Regions from separate parts of the Bradyrhizobium sp. 62B genome, predicted to be linked through region 2. Evidence: predicted binding sites of a transcription regulator. Region 2 holds the regulator's gene; each other region holds the start of a gene.
The links. Region 2 encodes LexA, which represses DNA repair genes until DNA is damaged. Its sites were predicted from a motif close to TGTTCNNNNTGTGTTCNG; they were not measured.
Positions count from the first base shown of each region.

Region 1: the regulator LexA is predicted to act here: its motif matches at 5,589-5,606, upstream of ML401_RS17915 (DUF3072 domain-containing protein).
Region 3: the regulator LexA is predicted to act here: its motif matches at 4,257-4,274, upstream of ML401_RS11425 (putative DNA modification/repair radical SAM protein).

Region 1 is NZ_CP092841.2:3,809,835-3,817,288, reverse strand. Features, by position in the region: gene ML401_RS17955 (glutathione S-transferase family protein) at 1-112, opposite strand, end outside; gene ML401_RS17950 (VOC family protein) at 402-854, opposite strand; gene ML401_RS17945 (oxidoreductase) at 989-1,648, opposite strand; gene ML401_RS17940 (hypothetical protein) at 1,965-2,621, opposite strand; gene ML401_RS17935 (tannase/feruloyl esterase family alpha/beta hydrolase) at 2,764-3,114, opposite strand; partial or broken gene ML401_RS17930 (tannase/feruloyl esterase family alpha/beta hydrolase) at 3,349-4,230, opposite strand; gene ML401_RS17925 (hypothetical protein) at 4,955-5,104, opposite strand; gene ML401_RS17920 (hypothetical protein) at 5,140-5,292, opposite strand; gene ML401_RS17915 (DUF3072 domain-containing protein) at 5,351-5,542, opposite strand; gene ML401_RS17910 (hypothetical protein) at 5,679-5,873, shown strand; gene ML401_RS17905 (hypothetical protein) at 5,870-6,094, shown strand; gene ML401_RS17900 (hypothetical protein) at 6,203-6,337, shown strand; gene ML401_RS17895 (hypothetical protein) at 6,337-6,462, shown strand; gene ML401_RS17890 (hypothetical protein) at 6,604-6,771, shown strand; gene ML401_RS17885 (hypothetical protein) at 6,782-7,159, shown strand; gene ML401_RS17880 (hypothetical protein) at 7,308-7,454, opposite strand, start outside.
Region 2 is NZ_CP092841.2:3,391,728-3,399,181, reverse strand. Features, by position in the region: gene ML401_RS15890 (alpha-hydroxy acid oxidase) at 1-280, shown strand, start outside; gene ML401_RS15885 (HAD-IA family hydrolase) at 290-919, shown strand; gene ML401_RS15880 (hypothetical protein) at 1,090-1,296, shown strand; gene glp (gephyrin-like molybdotransferase Glp) at 1,498-2,709, shown strand; gene lexA (transcriptional repressor LexA) at 2,885-3,586, shown strand; gene ML401_RS15865 (hypothetical protein) at 4,119-4,553, shown strand; gene ML401_RS15860 (ComEC/Rec2 family competence protein) at 4,561-6,840, opposite strand; gene ML401_RS15855 (DUF2171 domain-containing protein) at 6,938-7,171, opposite strand; gene ML401_RS15850 (nuclear transport factor 2 family protein) at 7,258-7,454, opposite strand, start outside.
Region 3 is NZ_CP092841.2:2,425,365-2,432,818, forward strand. Features, by position in the region: gene ML401_RS11415 (inorganic phosphate transporter) at 1-1,399, opposite strand, end outside; gene ML401_RS11420 (UdgX family uracil-DNA binding protein) at 1,499-2,941, opposite strand; gene ML401_RS11425 (putative DNA modification/repair radical SAM protein) at 2,941-4,176, opposite strand; gene ML401_RS11430 (ImuA family protein) at 4,338-5,132, shown strand; gene ML401_RS11435 (DNA polymerase Y family protein) at 5,023-6,612, shown strand; gene ML401_RS11440 (error-prone DNA polymerase) at 6,609-7,454, shown strand, end outside.

The DNA.
Region 1 (7,454 bases), 420 kb from region 2:
TGCCGGCGTCGATGCGCTCGTAAGCGAGGCCGAGCTCGGTGAGGCACCACAGCACTTTCTGCACGTTGACCGAATTGGCGCGGCCCCAGATTGTCAGCTTGGTGTCAGGCATGAAAGCGTCTCCCGCGGCGTTCTCGCTGGCGGGTTGATAGCGGAATTTCCTGAAGCGCGCGACGCGCGATTGCCGCGCGCCTCTCATGCAAAAAGCTCCGCACGCGGCGGAGCTTTCATTGCAAAGTCGAACCTTGTGCTCAGCGGCCGAAGAACAGCCACAACAGAATGATCACCGGGATCGGCACGCCCAGCAGCCACAGTAGAATTCCGCGTCCCATGGATTCCTCCTCCAATCGCATTGTCGGAGAGTGAACGCCGGGGCTAAGCGCTTGTTCCTTCCCGCGAGCCTACCAATGGCCGGTGTTGGGCATCGAGGCCCACGGCTCCTGCGGCGGCTTCGGCTCGCCCTTCTGCAACAGCTCGATCGAGTGCAGGTCCGGCGAGCGGACGAAGGCCATGTTGCCGTCGCGCGGGGGCCGGTTGATGGTGACGCCGGCCTTCTGCAGCTTCTCGCACGTGGCGTAGATGTCGTCGACCTCATAGGCGAGATGGCCGAAGAAGCGGTCCTCGCCGTACTTCTCCTCGTCCCAATTCCAGGTCAGCTCGACCAGCGGCGCGCCGCGCGTCTGCGGCTGCTTCTTCAGCGCCTCGAGATCATCGGACGAGCACAGGAACACGAGCGTGAACCGCCCCTTGTCGTTCTCGATCCGCCGCACCTCCTTCAGCCCGAAAGCATCGACATAGAATTTCAGCGCGACATCGAGATTGCGCACGCGCAGCATGGTGTGGAGGTATCGCATGGTTGTTGCTCCCTGGGGGTGGAGGGTTTTGTCTTGGGCCGGGACGGCGGTGTAGGAAATAGCAGGAAAAGGAGAGGAGCGGCAGGGGGCGGGGGCAAATGTGCGTGAGCGGTGCCGGTGCGGTTCGGACTGCATCACGTTCGAAGCAGTGCCGCCATCTCCTTCCAATGATAGATGCGCACCTTCTCGGTCTGATGCCGCGCGGCTTTTGCGATCGCGTGCGCGATGTCGTTCCCGGTGAGGCCACGATACCGGTCGGCGGGGCCGACGAGCAGCGGATTGAGCACGCCCCATATCGTGATGAGGAGGCGTTCACGCGGGCGGTCCTCGTCGCGCGCGCCAAGGATCATCGACGGGCGGAAAATATGCGTGTGCTCGAAATCGAGCGAGAGAATGTCCCGCTCCACCTCGCCCTTGGTCCTGAGATAAAACACGCTGGAAGCGGCGTTGGCGCCGACGGCCGTGACCAGGAACACCGACCGCGCGCCGTTTGCCTTGGCGATCTCGGCCGCCAACACCGGATAATCGTGATCGATCTTGTAGTACTCGGCCTCGTCAGGGGTGTGCTTGCGCGTTGTCCCCAGAGCGATGAAGATCTCGTCCGCAACCAATTGCGGCTTGAGTGCGGGCAGGGAAGCGAGATCGCCGATCAGCACCGTGAGCTTCGGATGGCTCACCGCCAGCGGCTTGCGGGCCACCGCGACAACCCGCGAATAGTCGGAACTGTCCAACAGGTCGCCCAGCAAATGCGAGCCGATGAAGCCGGTTGCGCCGAACACAAGTGCGGTTTTCATTCAAGCCACGCAGGCGTTTAACGGGTCCCGTCGATGTGCTTAAAAACATCGTTCAGCTTGAAAGGTTCTTTCATGGTCCGGCGTTGGTTGTATCCCTTCGATAGAGCTACCTACGTCAATTTTGCCATTTTTCCCTGAAAAGCGAGGCGCAAAACGTAAGGGCTCACTTGGAAGCTTTTGAGCTGACAGTGAGGACGTGCGCATCCACCATGGCTCGGGGAACACCAGTACACTCAACTCCAATGGCAAATAGGCGACTTGAGTGCACTGTCACCGTAATTTTTGAGCTCTGAAGGGGGAGCCAAGGGTAAGCTACTCATCGACGAGGAATATATCCTGATCGCTTCGCCCCGTTAAACTGGAGGCTCTGCGTGTCATTGTCGGCACAGATCTTACCAACCCGACCCGGCTCCACGGTCTGACCAGTTCTGCCGTTACCCTGAGTATTGAACCGAGTGACGCTGAAAAAGACCGGGTAGCTGCACTTATTCTCTGCCTGGATACACTGCACCTTTATGCGCTCGTGCACGTTGCCGCCCTTGATGCCGCCATCCTCGTAAGATTTGGTATGTACGCCTCCGCACAAGCTATCGTCTCCACTTGTGGGTGCGGTTTGTGCTTTCTGGCAGTCTGCCTCGACATCGTTTCTGTACTGCGTGAGGTATTTTTGAGAGTCAGCGAGTAATTTCTCGTGTAGGTCATCCCAGCATATTTCGCCCATACGACCTTTCTGTTCGACAATGTGCCGCTCAAGTAGTGGAATCATATTTTTGCGCCCGAATTGGCACGCACCGGCACTATCTGTCTTCTCGAGCTTTCGCCAAGTCTCCTCAGCTTTTCCGCTCTCTTGAGCTTGCCTGTCAGACATCGCGGCACTGCGGTTATAGCAAGCTGCCGTGCCTCCAGCTGCATGAGCGCCAACAGTCGTCATAGCGGTCGCACTGATAGCTACAACAATAAATAAAAACTTCACGGCATCACCTTTCAGAAGGGAATTCGGAATTACGGTGACAGTGCACGAAATTGGCGCCATTGGCCGACCGTAGAATGGCGGAGAAGGGCGGTGATGGCGAATGAGTTTGATGCACCGTCACCGTAATCCCGCACACATCCCGCTACTTGCACTCAAAACTCGCCGCGCTCTCCGGATCGCCTTGGCCCTTGTACTGCGCATGTTGCGGATAGGCGCAAAGCGGCCGAGCGCGGCCGGGAAAGGCTGGTCCCGTCGCGATCACCGTATCGGGCGCCTTGCCGTCTTCCACCCAGTTCACGACGGCGCTGAGGAGATCGAAACGATCGAGCGCTGCGCCGCTCGAGCAGTGACCCATGCCGGGCACCAGGAAGGCCCGGCTCGATTTCTCCCGCACCAATTCCATGCCGCCGGAATCCGCCGCCATGCGCTCGTAGTAATTCACGGTGTCGAGCGCCGAGAACCAGGGATCGCTCACGCCGTGGTAAAACAGCATCTTGCCGCCATGGCCGAAGTAGCTCGAAAGGTTGGTCCAGTAGGCGGTGTTGGTGAGGCGATCCAACCCGCTCGCGTTGATGTGGTCTTCGAGTTGATCGACGTCGATGCTGTCCCAAACCGGCGGTCCGACCGGACTGCGCGCGCCTGTTGTCAGGATGCCGGGAATGGCAACGCCTTCGGCTGCCACGCCGCTGTCCCACGGGAATGACGGATAGACCTGCGTGCCGCGTGAATTCTTTGGGCCGGCAAAAGCCTTGTTCAGGGCATCAACCTGCGGCGGCGCCAAGCAGGAATCGGTCTTGTCGCCCTTGCAGGTGAGGACCGCGGGATCGAATTGACAGGCCTTGCCGTCGAAGATCAGGCCATCCTTGACGCCGTCCTTGGCGTCGCAGGCATCTAGGATCGCGTTCGTGACCAGCTTGCGCTCGGCCGCGGAAAAAGTCCTGGCGGGCTCCGGCTTTCCGGATGCATCTTTCGGCGCGATCTGGCTGAAGGCAGCGTTGGCCCAGGCGAGACCGATGTTCGAGTTGCCGGTGCGCATCGCAGGCGCGCCGGCGACGATGCCGTCGAATTGTTCGGGATAGCGCGCCGACGCCAGCATGCCTTCACGGCCCCCGGTCGAGCACCCCGTGAAATAGGACCGTTTTGCGGGCTGGCCATAGTAGTGCGCGACGATTGCCTTGGCGGCCATCGTCACCTTGCCGACGGATGCATTGGCGAAGTTGAGCGCGGCTTCCTGGTCCTTCAGGAACGAGGCATCGAACACCGCGCCTTGATGACCGCTATCGGTCGAGACCACGGCAAAGCCGCGCGCCAACGCCGGCACCTCGCCGGCCGCCTGGTAACCCAGCGGCGGCCGGATCGAGCCGTTCAAACCGCCGCCGCCCTGAAACAAAAACCGTCCATTCCAGCGATCGGGCAGGGCAACGGCAAAGCCGATCGCGTAGGACTTGCCCTCGACACCGACGCGCTGATCGATCACGCCATCCGCGCGGCAGTTCGGCGGCAGCGCCACCGATACGGTGGCCGGCGCCGGCGGCGACGGCTGCACGGTCCCCGGCGGCGCCTCCGGCACCAGCTCGGCCTTGGTGACTGTTGCCGTCGATCCCGGCATCTTCCAGCCGGTCAGGTCAGCGCATTTGAGCGCGGGCGGTATGTTGGCGGAATCGTCGGCGCGTGCAGGCGAGATCGCAATGACCATGATGGCCGCCACCAGACCCAGGCCAGCCATTGCACCATCAAGCGCCACGTTTCTTCTTCGCTGCATCGTTGCTCCCTGCCGCTTTCTGAATTTTATTGCGGCGCACGTAACTCGCGCCGGCCGATCTGCTGCACTGACACCAAAACTATCTTGGGTCATTCGGGCGGTGCAGTCCAGCGGCGCAGGCCTTCGATCGCTCTCGCTCTCGCCGATGAAGTCGATCACTACGCCGCCTGCAGACGTTGACTACAGAAGGACGCTGCAATTTTTCCAGCTCGTAGAATGGGGAGAGCACTTGCGAAACCATCATGTTTGGTCTCGCAACAGGGCTTCTCATCCTACGAGCTTAGAGCCATGCGCGCCCTGCGCTTCAAAACATCGCCGATGATAATCAGAACGCGAACCACGCCAGCACCGCGATGACCGGGAGAATGGCGATGCCGAAGAGCACCAGGGGTGCAGGTTCGTTGCCTGTGCGGTCGCTCATGATGACCTGCTAAAGGAAGGCCCCGCGGCGGCGGCGCCACGGGGCTGTCGGTGTCGGCATGCAGGGGGAGAATGCCGGCACCGGTTGTTGAATGAATTCCGGTTTGTCGGAGTTGTTCCTAAAGGGGCGCGGTGCCGAGACCCGAACGCATCACTTCGACTCGGCTTCGTCACCACGCTCGAGCTGCGCCCGGTATTCCGCCGCAGCCTTCAACAGTGCTTCCCTGATTTCGCCATCCGCAGTTTGCGCGGCGAGAGCTTCGGCGCGATCGGCTTGATGCTGGAGTGATTCCTTGGTCATGCCCGACCAACTCGGCCGCCGGCGCGCCGGTTCCTTCAGGCCGCCTTCTCGACACCTTTGGCGACGATCTCCACTTCGAAATAGCCCATGTCGCGGAGCTCGGCGGCTTTCTTCTCGGCCGCTTCCCGGGTGTCGCGCTTCAAAATGATCTGGCCCGCTCCGTCGCGGGCGCAAACGAAATAAGGCATTTTCGATTCCCAATTTCGTTTGCATACACACGAGGCCCGGCTTTCGCAATTGGAGGCGTCACTCGTCGAGCCCGGCCTTTTGCCGCATCTCGTCGATCAGCTCCGAGGCCTCGGCCTTGGTCAGCTCGTCCTTGGGCGGGCTCTCGTGCGCCTGCTCGGCGAGGGTCTTCAGGTAGGATTCCTGGGCGCCGGTCATCGGATCATCCCCGGAAACCCAGTCCTTCGGGTCCTTCTGGGTATTTTCGGCCATCGCTCGTCTCCTTTTCCGTCTCCGTACAACGTCGGACTGGACTTCTCGTTCCGTTTTTGTTCTCATCAGCCAAAGTCAAAATTCGTGAGGCGGAACAATGCCGGACCTGGACTATCTCAGGCGGGAGATCGAACGGATGCGTATCCAGCTGGGCAGGCAGAGGAAGGAGATACTTCAGCTTCAGCGAGCCGGCATCGGCACGGCCTCGGCTGAAGCGCTGCTGTCGCGAATGGAGGCGAAGGTCGAGACGCTTTGCGCCGAGCGTGACGCGCTGAAGGCGGCAGAGCCGCGCTCGGCCAAGGGCAGGGTGCTCGGCGGGAGGACGTGGTGAGCAGACGATGGTTCGACGACGAGAGAGAGCTGTCGCCGTTCCTGATCGCGCTCGAGGACGTGCGCCGCAGGGCGACGCGGGAAGGGTGGTGCTATGCCCATGTCCAGGCCATCATCGTGGCGATCGACCAATATGCGGAAGCCGCGACCGGCAACCGCGAGTATTTCCTGAACAAGCCGGTCTCGATTGGGAGCAGCCGGAAGACCGGCGACATTCCGTAGGGGCTGTGACTTCGAAGGTTGCGGGCTTCAACGCGTTGCAGACAACCGTGATGCCCGTCACGGCGCAGGCGCGCCGATATCGGCACGCTCCGACGAAAGGAGTGTGTCATGCGATACGCGATCATCGCCTTGCTTGTTCTCGCCAGCCTGCAGGCTGTGCGCGGCGGGTATCTGAGCGCTCCGATCTTCGTTCTCCTGGCGGTCGGCGGCTGCGGCGGCGCGATCGCGCTGAAGAGGTCGTGATGGATTTCTATGCCACGGCCATCTTCGATATCGCGGTCGAACTGTTTTTCTGGATCAGGCGGAGCCTCACGAGAAAGCCTGCCGTCGCCGGGCGGCCGAGCGTGCCCTTGGTGCCGCCACGCTGATTGGCGGTGTGGGAGAGGCGCTGCTCACGACCTCTGCTGAATGTTCAAGTGCGATCGCCCTGGTCTAACGGGAGGCGGCGGTGGCGAAACTTAATCCACCGTCGTCGCCGAACCCCAGCGCCGCCGGCGCGACCAATGGCTATGTTTCAAGCCTTGCTCAGCGCGATCGTGGATATTTTCCCGTCGGCCGCATGGAGCGCCGCCGTCAGGTTCTTCGGCCTGGAAAATGCTGTCGAAATCGCGACGGCGCTCTTCGGCCTTGGTTGTATCGTGGTCGGCTCCGCGGTGTTGCTGCTGGAGCACGGATGAGGGGAGCGCGGTGAAGACGATCACATTGCTTGCCGTGGTGGCCATGCTGCTGCTGGAGGTCTTCGGCCCGACGTCGAGCGTCGGCGGCTCGATGAGCTTCATGCTGGTCTTCGTTGTGGTGATGCTGGCGGTCGCGATTTACGAGGCGTGGTCGAACGGGCGCGGGGCGATCGGATGGATCGTCAACGTCCTTGTCTGCGCTTTTGGCGCCCTGGTCGCGATAGCCCTCGTCGGAATGGCGATGGACCTCGTGCTCCCGTACCTTCACCTCGAAGGTTCGCTCGCCTCGTCGCAGAATCCGCTGAAATATGTCGTCGTCGCGGCCGTTGCGATCATCATGGTGCTGGGATCATGGATCCCGCTCCAGGTCTTGAACCGGCTGCGCTGACAGGACCTCGGCGACTCCGGCGACGGCAGCCGGGCCGGCTGCCGGCAACCAAAGCGCGATGAGATCATCGCGCCCTGGGTTGTTGTTGCGCATGACCTTCCCGGAAAACCGCTTCGCGCTAACGCGGCCCTCCGGGTCGGGATGATGCTCAGGCCGCGATCCGCTGTTCGACCGGAGCCGTCAGCAGCTTGAGCGCTTGCGCATGTTGCAGGTCGGGGACCGCGACCGCCGTGTGGCTGTAGATCGCATGGCTGCCTGATTTTGCAATCCTGTCCAGGATCTCGCTGCCCTTGAT
Region 2 (7,454 bases):
CATCTGTCGCGGCACCGACATCGTCAAGGCGATCGCGGCAGGGGCAGATCTCGTCGGCATCGGCCGGCTGCAATGCTGGGCGCTGGCGGCGGCCGGCGAAGCCGGCATCACGCGGATGCTGGAGCTGCTCGAGGACGAGGTGCTGCGCTGCCTCGGCCTGCTCGGCGCCACGTCGTTTGCCGAGGTCGACAAATCCTGCCTGCATCCGGCGACCGCCACCAACGCGCCGAGTGTGTTCAGCGCGTTTCCGCTGTTCGACCACGAACCTTATCGGTACTGAGTAAGAGGATTGCAGGTGACATCGCTCTCTCCCGGCAGCGCGGATGCGCTTCTGTTCGATCTCGGGCGCGTGGTGCTCGACATCGACTTCTCCAAGGCGATCGCTTGCTGGGCGGGACATGCCGGCTGCCAGCCCGAAAGCATCGTCGCGCGCTATGTGCGCGACGAGGCCTACCGGCTGCACGAGATGGGCAAGATCAGCGACGAGGATTATTTCGCCTCGCTACGCGCTTCGCTGGGGATCGGCATTTCGGATGCCCAGTTCCTGGAGGGCTGGAACGCGATCTTCGCCGGCGAGATGCCTGATATCGCCGAGTTGTTGCCGCGGGCGGCGAAAGAGATGCCGCTCTACGCCTTCTCCAACACCAACCGGCCGCATGTCGATTATTTCTCGAAGGAATATGCCGAGCTGCTCGGTCATTTCCGCGAGCTGTACCTGTCATCGAGCATCGGCCTGCGCAAACCGGATGCGGAGGCTTTCGACCATGTCGTCGCCGCGATCGGCGTGCCCGCCGAGCGCATCGTGTTCTTCGACGACCTCGCTGAGAACATCGAAGGCGCGCGGGCCCGCGGCCTGACGGCCGTGCATGTGACCTCGCCGCGCGACGTCGGGAAGGCCTTGAAAGCATTGGGCATCTGACGCCAGCCGCGGGTGCCACCCGGCCTCCCGGCAGCGACATCTTCCGGAACTAAATCTGCTGAAATTTTGGAACCTGATCACTTTGTGCATTTTTATACAGAGTTCCGGGAACGGAATACCGCCCTTCGGACTCTTGAGTCCGTTGGGACTTCTACATCGGACTGATCGACGTGCTGGGCAAAACCTATCTCACTAAGCAAGCCTCTCTCCTGCTTGAATTCGCAAGAAACACCTCGGATTCTGACCTTTCCGCCAAGCTGATCAGCAAGGCCGCCGACCTGAAATCGCAGGCCGATCCGCTCCCCGACAAGGATCAAGGGCCCAAAGCGCCCGACGTCGCATTTGAGATCAGTCCGGACGATCCGGCGGCACGGTGACCGTATCGGTGTTGGCGCTCGTGATTCTCGTCCTTCACGGCGCGCTGTCTCGGCTTCCAGATCATGCCCTGACGAACTTGCACTCCTCCACCACGGAGATCACGCAGGATAGATCATCCCGCGCGCTGCTTTGCCTCGCGCCTGCGGTCGGCTAGAACTCTCGCCGCCCCATTGAACGATGTGCGAGCAGGAGTTTTGCCCGTGGCCCTGATGCCGGTTTCCGACGCCCTTGCCGCGGTGCTGGCAGGTGCAGAGCCGCTGCCTGAACAGATGGTTGCACTCGACGAGGCCTATCACCGCGTGCTGGCACATGATGTCGCGGCGCGGCGCACGCAGCCGCCGCAAGCCATGTCGGCGATGGACGGCTATGCGGTGCGCGCGGCCGACGCAGCAGCGATCGATTCCCGGCTGACGGTGATTGGCGAGGTCGCCGCCGGCCGTCCTTTCGCGAGAGCGGTCGGCGCCGGCGAAGCCGTGCGGATCTTCACCGGCGGCGTCGTTCCCGACGGTGCGGACGCGGTCGTGATCCAGGAGGACACCGTCGCGGACGGCAACAGCGTCACGATCAAGGAAGCCGCGATCACCGGACGGCACATCCGCCCGGCCGGCGTCGACTTCCGTGAGGGTGACGTCCTCCTCCGCAAGGGCACGCGTCTGACCGAGCGCGATCTCGCGCTCGCTGCCGGAATGAATTACCCGCAGCTCGCCGTCTGCCGCCGTCCCAAGGTCGCGATCCTCGCCACCGGTGACGAACTGGTGATGCCGGGCTCAGCGCCCGGGCACGGCCAGATCGTCTATTCCAACGGCTATGCCCTGCACGCGCTCGCCCGCAGCGAGGGCGCCGACACCGTCGACCTCGGCGTCGCCGCCGACACGCTGGAGGCCACCACATCAGGCATCCGCCGCGCTCGCGAGAGCGGTGCCGATATCCTAATCACGACCGGCGGCGCGTCGGTCGGCGACCACGACCTGGTCCAGCAGGCACTCAGGGGCGAAGGCATCGCGATGGCGTTCTGGAAGATCGCCATGCGGCCGGGCAAGCCAATGATGCACGGGCGGCTCGGCGCCATGCGCGTGATCGGCCTGCCCGGCAATCCCGTGTCGTCCTATGTGTGCGCCTTCCTGTTCATGGTGCCGCTGATTCGCGCCTTGTCAGGCCGCTCGGTGATTCATCATCGTCGCGAACGTGCCGTGCTCGCCTGCGATCTCGGTGCCAACGACCAGCGCGAGGATTACTTGCGCGCGCGCCTCGAGCTGCGCGACGACGGCACGCTGGTCGCGCTTCCCGTCAGCCATCAGGATTCCTCTCTGCTTGCGAATCTTGCTGCGGCACAGGTACTTCTCGTGCGCCCACCCTTCGCGCCGAAGGCCGAGGCCGGAAGCCCCTGCGAGGTGCTGCGGCTCCCCGTCTGAGTGCACGGCCACACGCATTCCGCGAACCGCGCTTCGTTCACGGTAAATTAAGCAGTTGCGGAACATGTATCGAACATATAGTGTCCGTTCATGATTTGTTTCGAGGATGTAGCGGCTTATCGCTGAACTCATCGTCTCGGAATCGAACGACATCAACCGGGGGACTTTGGTCGAGATGTTAACGCGCAAACAATACGAGCTTCTGCGGTTCATCAGCGAGCGTTTGAAGGAAAGCGGCGTGCCGCCCTCCTTCGACGAGATGAAGGATGCGCTCGACCTGCGCTCGAAGTCGGGCATCCACCGCCTGATCACCGCGCTCGAGGAGCGCGGCTTCATCCGCCGGCTGCCCAACCGCGCCCGCGCCATCGAAGTGATCAAGCTGCCGGAGCTCCAGGCTGCCGCCGGCGCCCGGCGCGGCTTCACGCCGAGCGTCATCGAGGGCAATCTCGGCAAGATCCGCGCGAGCTCCAGCCCGCCCGTGGACGAGGGCGAGCGGCCCGTTGCGGTGCCCGTGATGGGCCGGATCGCGGCCGGCACGCCAATCGAGGCATTGCAGACCCGCAGTCACACCATCAGCGTGCCGCCCGACATGCTCGGCTCGGGCGAGCATTACGCTCTCGAGGTGCGCGGTGATTCCATGGTCGAGGCCGGTATCCTCGACGGCGACATGGCGCTGATCCAGCGCAACGAGAGCGCCGACACCGGCGACATCGTGGTGGCGCTGATCGACGACGAGGAGGCTACGCTCAAGCGCTTCCGCCGCCGCGGCGCGTCGATCGCGCTCGAGCCTGCCAATGCCGCCTATGAGGTGCGTATCCTGCCGCCGAACCGGGTGAAGATTCAGGGCAAGCTGATTGGGCTTTACCGGAAGTACTGAGTCCGGAAGAACTCAGTCCGAAAGTAGTTTTGGCGCCTGCGTGCGCCTTCGGTCGGCGTCGCCGATCTGAGATTGGAGCGGATGAATGTCCGCTCCGGCTGGATGATCATTCTGGTTCTGCACAGATTATCTGGCCCCTCCTCCACGGCCATCTTCGGCGGACCGCAGCGACATCGCGTCTGGGCGTTTCGGGTTCGGAAGACCAGATCGTTTGGGTGCAGCGGTCGCGGCATCGGGGCACGGGGCCGTTGCTGCGCCATCGGATTGCCATGTCCGCAACACCCAATTGCGCAGCGCCGCGATCGCGCCGGCAATGCGAAGTGTCGCTTTTGCAGTCGCTGACAGGCGCCGGCGTAATGCACCTCAGCCAGCTTTGTTCCTGGCGAATTCGGGAAAGTTAAAGTGATCGCGGGGTGCGGATCCCAGCCGCAGATTTGCCTACAACCAAGCACAGCGTTGGTGTTTAAACTCTGACAGAGGCCTGTGCCTCCAAGAGAGGCGCGGGTCGCTATCTTCACATGAGGAGCACCCGATGTGTGACTATAGCCTGCATGCCGTCGCGACGCGCCCCGCAGAAGTCGGCGAGACGATCGTCACGACAACCTTCCGCGGCACCTCGACGCGCGGCTTCGCATCCGAAGCCGACCTCTCCGTTGCGGTCTGCCTGCTGCCGGGAACGGAGCTCGCCTTCGCAGACAACGTCCGTTACGACAACCGCTGGATCTGGACGCGCACCGTCAACTCCCGCGTCGGCAAGTTCGGCAAGATCGATCCGCACATTCCCGATCGCCATCACGACGCGATCGAATTCCCTGATGGCAAATACGTGCTGGTGACTCAGCTCGTCGAAGGCCAGCGCGCAACCGTGCTGCAATTGCCCGTGACCCAACCGGTCGGCGAGCGCGAGCACAAGCCTGAGATCATCGCCGATAGCCGTTCGCCCGTCACACCGCTGCCGCTGGGCTGACAGAGGCTCAGTCCTCCGCCTGAAGATCGGCCTCCGACGGGGTCGCATCCTTGGCGCGCGGAGCCGCCGCCCTCGGCATGAGGGCTCCTTCGAAATCTCCCTCGCCGGCGGCCGCCGGCGACCAGGGACGGCTCGTGCCCCTCGCCCTCACCGCCTGAACTGCAAATCCGTCGCCACGCCGTGTCAACGCCAGCGCGCCCTGGCGAACGAGCCGCTGCCGATCCACCATCATCGCCGCGCAATCGGGCGGTGCGGGCCGTGACGTCACGACCAGTGCGGCACGGCTGCAATCGTCCGCGAGCGCATCGATGCGCGAGGCCAACGCAACCAGGCGCCCGTCGGCAAGCGGCGTGGCGCAGCCGGCCTCGTCGCACGACACCCCCTCGGCCAGCGCGCTGCTGCCGGCATCGCGCGGATCGGCGTCGGCCGCCAGCCACTCCTTCAGCATGAAATTGTCCTTGCCCGTCCTGATCAGGTGCAGGCGCCCGTCCCCGCCCCGCACCGCGACGCTGGCGCCGTCCCCGGCGATCAGGATATCGGGCTGCCGCACCGACAGGCCCCACGCGATGGACGTCAGCAGCACCACGGCACCGCACCAGCGCAAGGGCGTGCGCAACAGGCCCATCACGATGATGCCGAGGCTCGCGGCGATCAGCGGCGCGATCCCAAACGCCGGGATGCGGCCGACCGCGCCCGGCAAGGCCGCGACCCAGCGCGAGACCGCGACCATCCAGTCGATGCCGAGGCCCATCAGCCACCAGAAGACGCCATCGAGCCCGAAAGGCGCGGCCAGCAATCCCAACAGCCCCGCCGGCATCACCAGTGCCGAGACCACCGGCATCGCACCGAGATTGGCGAGCACGCCATAGGGCGTGACACGATGGAAGTGGAAGGCGGCATAGGGCGTGGTCGCAAGCCCCGCGATCAGCGAGGCCAGGAACAGCATCGCGATCTCGCGGCCGCCCCACAGCGCGACGCGCGCGGTGGCCGAATGATCGGGCGAGGCCAGCAGGTTCGGCATGCCGATCTGCACCAGCGCCACCAGCCCGAGCGTTGCCGCAAACGACATCTGGAAGCTCGGATGCACCAGCGCCTCCGGCGCGACCGCAAGCACGATCAGCGCCGCCACCGCCAGCGTGCGGAAGGTGATGGCGCGGCGATCGACCATCACCGCGATCAGCACCACCGCCGTCATGAAGAACGACCGTTGGGTTGCGACCTCGGCGCCCGAGAGCAGCAGATAGAACGCAGCCGCGACGAATGCTGCAGCCGCCGACCATTTCTTGATGGCGAAGCCGGCCGCCAGGCCCGGGATCAACGCCAGCAGCGCGCGCACCGCGAAGAAGACGACGCCGGCGACCACCGCCATGTGATAGCCGGAGATCGAGAGAACGTGTCCTAGCCCGGAGATGAACATCGCATCGTTGACAGGGGCGGAAATCGCATCGCGCCGCCCGGTGAGCAGTGCAGTTGCGATCGCGCGGTTGTCGCCCTCGAGCGTTGCGCGGATGCGGGCGTCGATCGCATCGCGCAGGCCCTGCATGAAGGCGGCATAGCGCAGCCGCAGGCCGCCCGCATCAGGCGGGATTGCAGCCGTAATTGCGCCCATCACGAAGCCGGAGGCGCCGATGCCCTGGAAGAACATGTCGCGTGAAAAGTCGTAGCTGCCGGGGCGGACCGGCGTGAGCGGCGGCATCAGCCGCGCCTTCAATTGAACGAAGCTGCCGACCTCGGGCGCGGTGCCCTTGCGCACGGAGAGGCGGACGCGGTCGAGCTTGACGTCGCTGCGCTGCGCCTCCATCGCGGTGACACGCAGCACGAAGCGATCGGTGCGCTCGCGGATGTCGCGCGTCTCGACGAAGCCCGACAGCGACACCGAATAGAGTGGTTTTGCGAGTACGGTGTGGGCAATGCGCGCGGTCTTCCAGGTCGCCACGGCAAAGCCCGCCGCGACCGCTGCGATCATGATCGCCGGCGCGAACAGCCGGCTCCGCCGCAACAGGGCCGCGCCGAGCAGCAGCGCGATCGCCGTCGCGGCGACAATCCACAGCACCGGCTCATGATCGGCGGAAAAATAGAGCGCGATGCCGCCGCCGAAGGCGACCGGCACCCACGGCAGCAAGCGCCCGGGGCCGGCCTCGGCCCGAGCCCATCCGCGGATTGTTTCGACGATCGCGGGCCAGATGCCAAAGCCCGCCGGAACGAAGCCGCCGGCGGGCGCAGCGCGGCCGACCGGCCACGTCCCGACAATACCTTGGGACCGTACTGGCCGGCCCGGCTCCGCCATCTTCCCTGCACCCTACGCGACGCGATTGCCGCCAAGGCTACCGGAACGTGCGGTCGGGCGAATAGCGGTACAAATCAGGAACGCGAGAGGGCGTCCCCTACTTTTCCTCTTCCATGGTCACGGCCACCGATGCCTTGGCCGACAGCCGCACCTTGTTGCCTTCGACATCGGCAACGAGGCCCTTGTCGATGAAATGATGATGGCCCTTGTGGCTGCCCTCACCGCTGTCCTTCTTGGTCAGCTTGATGCGGTTGCCTTCGACCTTGTCGACCGTGCCGATGTGAACGCCGTCGGCGCCGATGACTTCCATATGCTCTGCGATGTTCTGCATGGTGAGTTCCTTGTTGAACCCACCCAACGCACAGAAACGACGTTCGTTCTGGCCCTCGGGAATGACGATGCCGTGTACGATGGCCGTCAGATCAGCGGCGCCTGCGACGAGGCGTGGTGATTGACGATCTTCCAGTCGCCGTCCTCGCGGATGATGACCCAGCTCATCTTGACGACGAGATCATCCCGCTCGCCGGCGAGGTCGAACGAGATTGTCGCGGCCATGTTGATCAGATCGGGGCCGGCTTGCGCTGCGTTCACATCGGAGAACACGGCACTTGGCC
Region 3 (7,454 bases), 970 kb from region 2:
CGCCCTGCGCGTAGGTGAGATGGGTCTTGCCGATCTTCTCACCGACGGTGACAACGATGCGCTTCCAGCCGATCATGGTGCCGAGGCCGAGCGCGATGGCAACCGCGATCTTCACCCAATTCGGGATGAACTTGGTGGCAGCATCGAGCGAGCCCTTGTAGGCGTTCAGGGTCGCGATCTCGTCCTTGCTAAGATCGTTCTCCTTGTCCTTCATCAGGAAGCGGATCGCTTCCGAGGTCATGTACATGTCGTTGCGGGTGTTGCCGACGGCCTCCGCCGGCACTTTGCTCAGCGAGCCGTATTGGGCAACCTGATTGCCGACGTCCTTCACCAGCACGGCGAGCGAGGGATAGGTGCCTTCGTTGAGCTGACGTAGCGCGATGTATTGCGTCACGGCGGGGCGGGGATCGCCGATGATGCTGTGGCCGGCGCCCTTCGCCGCGATCACCCTGGACGCGGCCTCCGAGGTCTTCTGGAACTGGGCGACCTGGGATTCCGGCAGCGCGCGGTTGAGGGCGTAAGCCGTCGGCACGGTGCCGATCAGGATCAGCATGATCAGGCCCATGCCCTTCTGGCCGTCATTGGAGCCGTGCGCGAAGCTGACGCCGGTGCAGGTTGCGATCAAGAGGCCGCGGATCCAGAGCGGCGGCGCCTTGTTGCCCTCGGGCGCGGCGTAGAGCGCCGGGTTGCGCACGATGAACTTGAGCAGCAGCAGCAGAACGGCGGCGCAGATGAAGCCGAACAGCGGCGACAGCAGCAGTGCGTAGCCGATCTCGGTCGCCTTGGTCCAATCCACGCCCGAAGTGCCGTCGCGGCCGCGCATGACGGCGTTGGCGACGCCGACGCCGATGATCGAGCCGATCAGCGTGTGCGAGGAGGAGGCGGGCAGGCCGAAGAACCAGGTGCCGAGATTCCACAGGATCGCGGCGATCAGCAGCGCGAACACCATCGCGAAGCCGGCGCTGGAGCCGACCTGGAGGATCAGTTCGACCGGCAGCAGCGAGACGATGCCGAAGGCGACCGCGCCGGAGGAGAGCAGCACGCCGAGAAAGTTGAAGAAGCCCGACCACATCACCGCGACTTCGGCCGGCAGTGAATGGGTGTAGATCACGGTCGCCACCGCATTGGCGGTGTCGTGGAAGCCGTTGACGAATTCGAAGCCGAGCGCGATCAGCAGCGCGACGAGCAGGAGGATGTAGGGCAGATAGGTCGTCACCTTCGTGCCGGTGGCGTTGACGTCGGCATAGATGCTGTAGGCGACGAACAGCAGGCCCGCGGCGAGGATGCCGAAGAACAAAATCATCGTCAGCGGATTGAAGCCCTTGTCGAGATTCGGCCGCGAGGCCGGCTGAACGGGCGCGGGATCGGCTACCGCGCGGTCGAATGCAACATCGGTCATGTCTGGACGCCCCTTACCTTGCAGTTGAGGGGCATTGTCCGCGATGGATTTGAAGGCTGGATGACAAGCGGCGGTTGAAGGCCGCTTTCCCACCACTATTCAGGCGGCGTGCGCGGCTTTCCTCTGCAGGCCCGCTGCAATCTTCAGATCTTCGACAAAGCGCCGATATTCCAGCACTTTGGCCTCCGGATCGGGCAGTCGCAGCAGATAGGACGGGTGCACCGTCACCAGAGCCTTGCGCCCGTCGGGAAGGTCTATGAGGCGGCCGCGGGTCTTGCCGATCGGGGTGATCTTGCCGAACACGCTCTGCGCCGCGGTGGCACCCATCGCTACGATCAGATCGGGTTGGATTACTGAGACTTCCCGCTCGAACCATTGCCGGCACGCGCGGATCTCCGGCGTATTCGGCTTCTGGTGCAGGCGGATCTTTCCACGCGGCACGAATTTGAAGTGCTTGACCGCGTTGGTGACGTAAACCTTCTTGCGGTCGACCCCGGCTTCCGCAAGCGCACGGTCGAGCATCTGCCCGGCCGGGCCGACGAAGGGGTGGCCCGCGAGGTCTTCCTTGTCGCCGGGCTGCTCGCCGACCAGCATGATGTTGGCCGATCTCGGGCCTTCGCCGAACACGGTCTGTGTCGCGTCCTTGTAGAGAGGACAGGCGCGGCAATGCGCGGCCTCCTCGCGGAGGGTTTCGAGATCGTCGGCGGCGGTCTTGCGTGGCATCGGAGCCTCCGGCCGCTTCTGAGGCTTGTGCGGATCGGTTGCGGCGTTGGCGATCATGGCGCCGGTCATGCGCTCGGCGTCCTCGATCAAGGGCTTAATGATCGAGGCCTCGGGCAGGTTCCTCCAGTATTTCTTCGGCATCTCGGCCTGCATCGCCTTCACCTTGAGCCGGGCCGGATTGAAGATGCTGGCGTAGTAGCGCCGCCAGGTTTCCTCCAGCCGGTCCTCGCCCGGCGCTTCGCTCTTGCTGACGCCCGGTGTGAACGCGAGCGCATGGCCATCCCAATGCGCGCAGAGGTCCGGCGTCAGGATCGACCAGGGCATGTCGGCGAAGCGTTTGGCGAAGAACGGCGCTGCGAGCTCGACGATGTGATGCTCCGGCTCGAACCAGGCGACGTAATGCGCTGCGCGTTCCCTGCCGATCTCGCGGAAGCGCACGAAGGCATGCATCTTGTGCTCGTCGCGATGGACCGCTCTCGCCATGGCGGTGACTTGCGCGACGTCAGGGTCGGTCGCGACCTCGATGAGATCGTGATTGTCCTTCAGCCGAAACAGCAGCCGATAGAGGATGGCAAAGCGCTCGGGATCGCGGTGCAGGATCGCTGCTTTCGCGAGCTCGATGAACTTGCCTGATACGTTGAAGGTGCCGTCGTTCACCTCGAGGATTGGTGACGGCGCGGGCGGGGCGAACAGCTCGGCTTCGCCGCCTTGCACGGCAAAGGTGACATCGGCGGGCCTCACGTGGTGAAGCACGAGGCTGCGGGCGGCTGTGCGCCAGCCGTCGAAATCGGTTTCGGTGTCGAGGGTGATGTACTGCATCAGAAGCCAAATCCCAGTTGCGTTGCCTTCGGCTTGAACCGTTCGATCAGCCGCGCGTCGTCGAGACGGTGCGGCGAAGGGCGGTGATCGCTGAGGACGATGAACGGCAGCGCCTTGTGCTTGGGCACATGCAGCCGTGCGAGATCGGCGAAGCGGATCGTGGTGGTGCGTCGTGTCGCGATGATGCGCTCGACCGCCTTGGTGCCGAAGCCGGGCACACGCAGCAGCTCCTCGCGGCTGGCGCGATTGACGTCGAGCGGAAAGCGGTCGCGGTGGCGCAGCGCCCAGGCGAGCTTTGGATCGATGTCGAGCGGCAGCATCGCGCTGTCGTCGACGATCTCCGCAACGTCGAAGCCGTAGAACCGCATCAGCCAGTCGGCCTGGTAGAGCCGGTGCTCGCGCAGCAGCGGCGGCTGCACCAGAGGCAAGGCGCGGCTCGCATCGGGGATCGGGCTGAAGGCGGAATAATAGACGCGCCGCAGCTTGTACGAGCCGTAGAGATTGGAGCTGGTGTGGAGAATGGTGTGATCGGAGGCGCTGTCGGCGCCCACGATCATCTGCGTGCTCTGGCCCGCCGGCGCGAAGCGCTGCGGCCTCGCCTTCGTCTTCGCGGCGCGGTTCTCCTCGGCTTCGTCCAGCTTCAGCCGCAGCCGGCCCATGGTGCGGCGGATCGCGCGCACGTCCTTCTCGGGCGCGAATTGCTGCAGGCTGGTCTCCTCGGGCATCTCGATATTGATGGAGAGGCGGTCGGCATATTTGCCGGCCTCCGCGATCAGCGCGTCGTCGGCCTCGGGAATGGTCTTGAGATGGATATAGCCGCGGAAGTGATGCTCCTCGCGCAGTTTTCGCGCGACGCTAACGACTTGCTCCATGGTGTAATCGGGGCTGCGGATGATGCCGGAGGAAAGGAACAGGCCCTCGATGTAATTGCGCCGGTAGAAGTCGAGCGTCAGCTTGACCACTTCCTCGATGGTGAAGCGGGCGCGCGGCACGTTCGAGGAGGCGCGGTTGACGCAATAGAGGCAATCGTAATTGCAGGCGTTGGTCAGCAGCACCTTGAGCAGGGAGATGCAGCGTCCGTCCGGTGCGTAGGAATGGCAGATGCCCATGCCGGGCGCGGTCGAGCCCATGCCCTTGCGGTCGCTGGAATCCCGCTTTTCAGTACCGCTGGAGGCACAGGACGCGTCGTACTTGGCGGCGTCGGCCAGGATTTCCAGCTTGCGTTGTACGTCCATGTTTGAATCCCGTTGATTCCACTGATGAATCCGCAAGCGCGCCAATTCGATTGACTCTCCGCGCGCCGTTAGCTTTATATTAGAACATATCATGAACAAATGAGCTAGCCATTGGTTCTCTTTGGGAGCCACCGGCAATCACCTCTGAAGGAGCGGCGAGCATGAGCGGCGCACGTCTAAGCGCGCTTGCGACCTTGCGCGGCCAGATCGAACGCATCGAGACCGCGGAGATCGTGCATCAGCACGACCGCGTCGCGCTCGGCCATAACGAGGTCGATGCCGTGCTGAAGGGCGGGCTCGCGCGCGCGGCGATCCACGAGGTGTTTTGCGAGGGGCGGCAGGGTACGACCGCCACAGGATTCGTCATGGGGCTTGCGGGACGCGTGAGCGCGCAGCGGCCGCTGTTGTGGGTGCGGCAGGATTTTTCGGAGCTGGAAGCCGGCGCGCTGTCGATGAGCGGGCTCAAAGAGCTCGGCCTCGACCCGCGCCGCGTGGTGATGGTGCGCGCCGCCGATGTCGAGAGCGCGCTGCGCACCTCGGCCGATGCGCTTGCCTGCGACGCGCTGGGGGCCGTCGTGCTCGAGCTCTGGGGCGAGACCAGGCAGTTCGATCTCGTGGCGAGCCGCAAGCTGACACTGGCCGCGCAAGGCTCCGGCGTCACGGGTCTCTTGCTGCGCATGGCGGCGCAGCCGCTGCCCTCGACCGCAGAGACCAGGTGGATGTTGCGCGCGGCGCATTCGCCGCCGGGAGCTGTGTGGAGTGCCTGGGGCACGCCGCGCTTCGATGCCGAGCTCTTGCGCAATCGTCATGGCCCCTGCGGCCGGTGGATCATGGAATGGAATTGTGATGAGTGCCAGTTCAGTGAGCCGAAGGCGTATTCTCAGCCTGTGGCTGCCGCGCCTGCCCATCGACCGGATCCAGCGGTTCTTGCAGGGGAGCGGCGGCGCGCAGGATGAACCCGGCATCGTCGTCATCAAGGACAACAATGCGCTGGTGATCCATGCGCTGGACGAGGCCGCCGAGCGCCTCGGCCTGTATATCGGTCAGCCGCTGGCGAATGCGCGGGCGATGTGTCCGGATTTGCGTGTGTTCGACGCCGATGTCGTGGCCGATGCGAAGACGCTCAGCGACATCGCCGATTGGTGCGATCGCTTCACGCCGCTGGTGGCGCTCGATCCGCCGCACGGGCTGTTCCTCGATATCACCGGCTGCGCGCATCTGTTCGGCGGCGAGGCTGCGCTGCTCAAGACGCTGGTCCGGGCGCTCGCCCGCCAGGGCTTTGCCGTCGGTGCGGCGATCGCCGGCACGTCGATCTGCGCGCGTACGCTGACGCGGCAGGCATCTGGCAGCATCGTTGCCGATGGCAACGAGGCGGCGGCGATCGAGCGGTTTCCGGTGTCCGCGCTCGGTGCGGACGAGGCCATCACCACCGGCTTGCGCCGCGCCGGCCTCAAGACCATCGGCGACGTCGCATCGCGCAGCGCCTCCGAGATCACGGCGCGGTTCGGCGCCCGGTTCTCCACGCTGCTCGCGCATGCGCTGGGGCAGGGCGATGCGCCGATCAGCCCGCGCAAGCCGCTGCCCGATTACATCGTCGAGAAGCGCTTTGCCGAACCGATCGCGACCGACACCATGATCGCGATGACGCTGTCGCGGCTCGCCGAGACCTTGATCGCATCGATGGAGAAACAGGGCAAAGGTGCGCGGCGGCTGGAGGCCGCCTTCTTCCGCACCGACGGCGTGGTGCGCGCCATCATGGTCGAGACCGGACGTCCCGTGACGCGAAGCGCGGTGATCGACCGCCTGTTCCGCGAGCGGCTCGATGCGCTTGCCGATCCGCTCGATCCCGGTTTCGGCTTCGACATGGTGCGCCTGTCGGCGAGCCGCACCGAGATCGTGGTGCAGGAGCAGCGCGATCTCGACGCCCATGTTCATGACAATGACGAGCTCGCCGCGCTGATCGACCGCATCGCCGCGCGCATCGGGGGGAAACGCGTCGTCGTGCACCTGCCGGAGGATACCCATATTCCTGAATGTGCGGTGATGGCCGCGCCGGCGCAGCATCATCTCGCAGCCTCCATGCAGGCCGAATGGCCCGCGCGTGTCGAGAGCGAGCCGCCGCTGCGTCCCCTGAGGTTGTTCGACAAGCCGGAGCCGATCAAGGTGCCGTTCGCGGCCGTGCCGGATGGTCCGCCGCATCAATTCACCTGGCGCCGCGCGCTCCATGCCGTGGTGCGGGTGGAGGGGCCGGAACGCATCGCGATGGAATGGTGGCGGCAGGACGGCAAGCAGCTGACGCGGGATTATTTCCGCATCGAGGATGCCGAGGGCCTGCGCTTCTGGATCTTTCGCGACGGTCTTTACGAGGGGGAAGTGTTCGATGGCGATGGCAAGCCCGCTTCTCCCGGCTGGTATGTGCACGGTCTCTTCGCATGACGTCCCCCGCCTATGCCGAGATCGGCATCACCACGAACTTCTCTTTCCTGCGCGGCGGCTCGGATCCGCGCGCCTATGTGCGTCAGGCGAGCGAGCTCGGCCTTCCCGCGATCGGGATCGCCGACCACAACACGCTAGCCGGCGTGGTGCGGGCGTGGAGTGAGCTCGACAACGATAAGGTGGTGCACAAGCCGAAACTGCTGATCGGCGCGCGCATCGTCTTCAGCGACGGCACGCCCGACATTCTGGTCTACCCGCGCGACCGCGCCGCCTATGGCCGGCTGTGCCAGCTCCTGACCCGGGGCAAGCGTGGCGACGACATCACGCGGATCGAGAAGGGCGAGTGCCGTCTCGCCTTTGCCGATCTCCTGGAGTTTTCGGAAGGACAGCTCCTGGTTCTGACGCTGCCGCATCGCTTCGAGCCGGTGCAGGCGCTGGATGTTCTCGCAAAGCTGAAAGCGAGCCGCGCCGAAGGCGTGTGGCTGGCGGCGAGCCTGGTCTATCGCGGTGACGACCGCCGCCGCCTCGCGCGGCTCGATGATCTCGCCTCGAAGGCAAAGGTGCCGCTGCTCGCGACCAACGAGGTGCTCTATCACGATCCCGCACGCCGTCCTCTGCAGGACGTGCTGACCTGTATCCGGGAAAAGACCACGATCGAAGCTGTGGGGCGGAAGCTCGAGGCCAATGCCGAACGGTTCTTGAAGACGCCGCGCGAGATGGCGCGGCTGTTCCGAGATTTCCCCGAGGCGATCGCGGAGACCATGCGCTTTGCGGACGCAATCGACTTCTCGCTCGACCAGCTCAAATACCAATATCCTGACGAGCCGGTGCCGCCCGGGAAG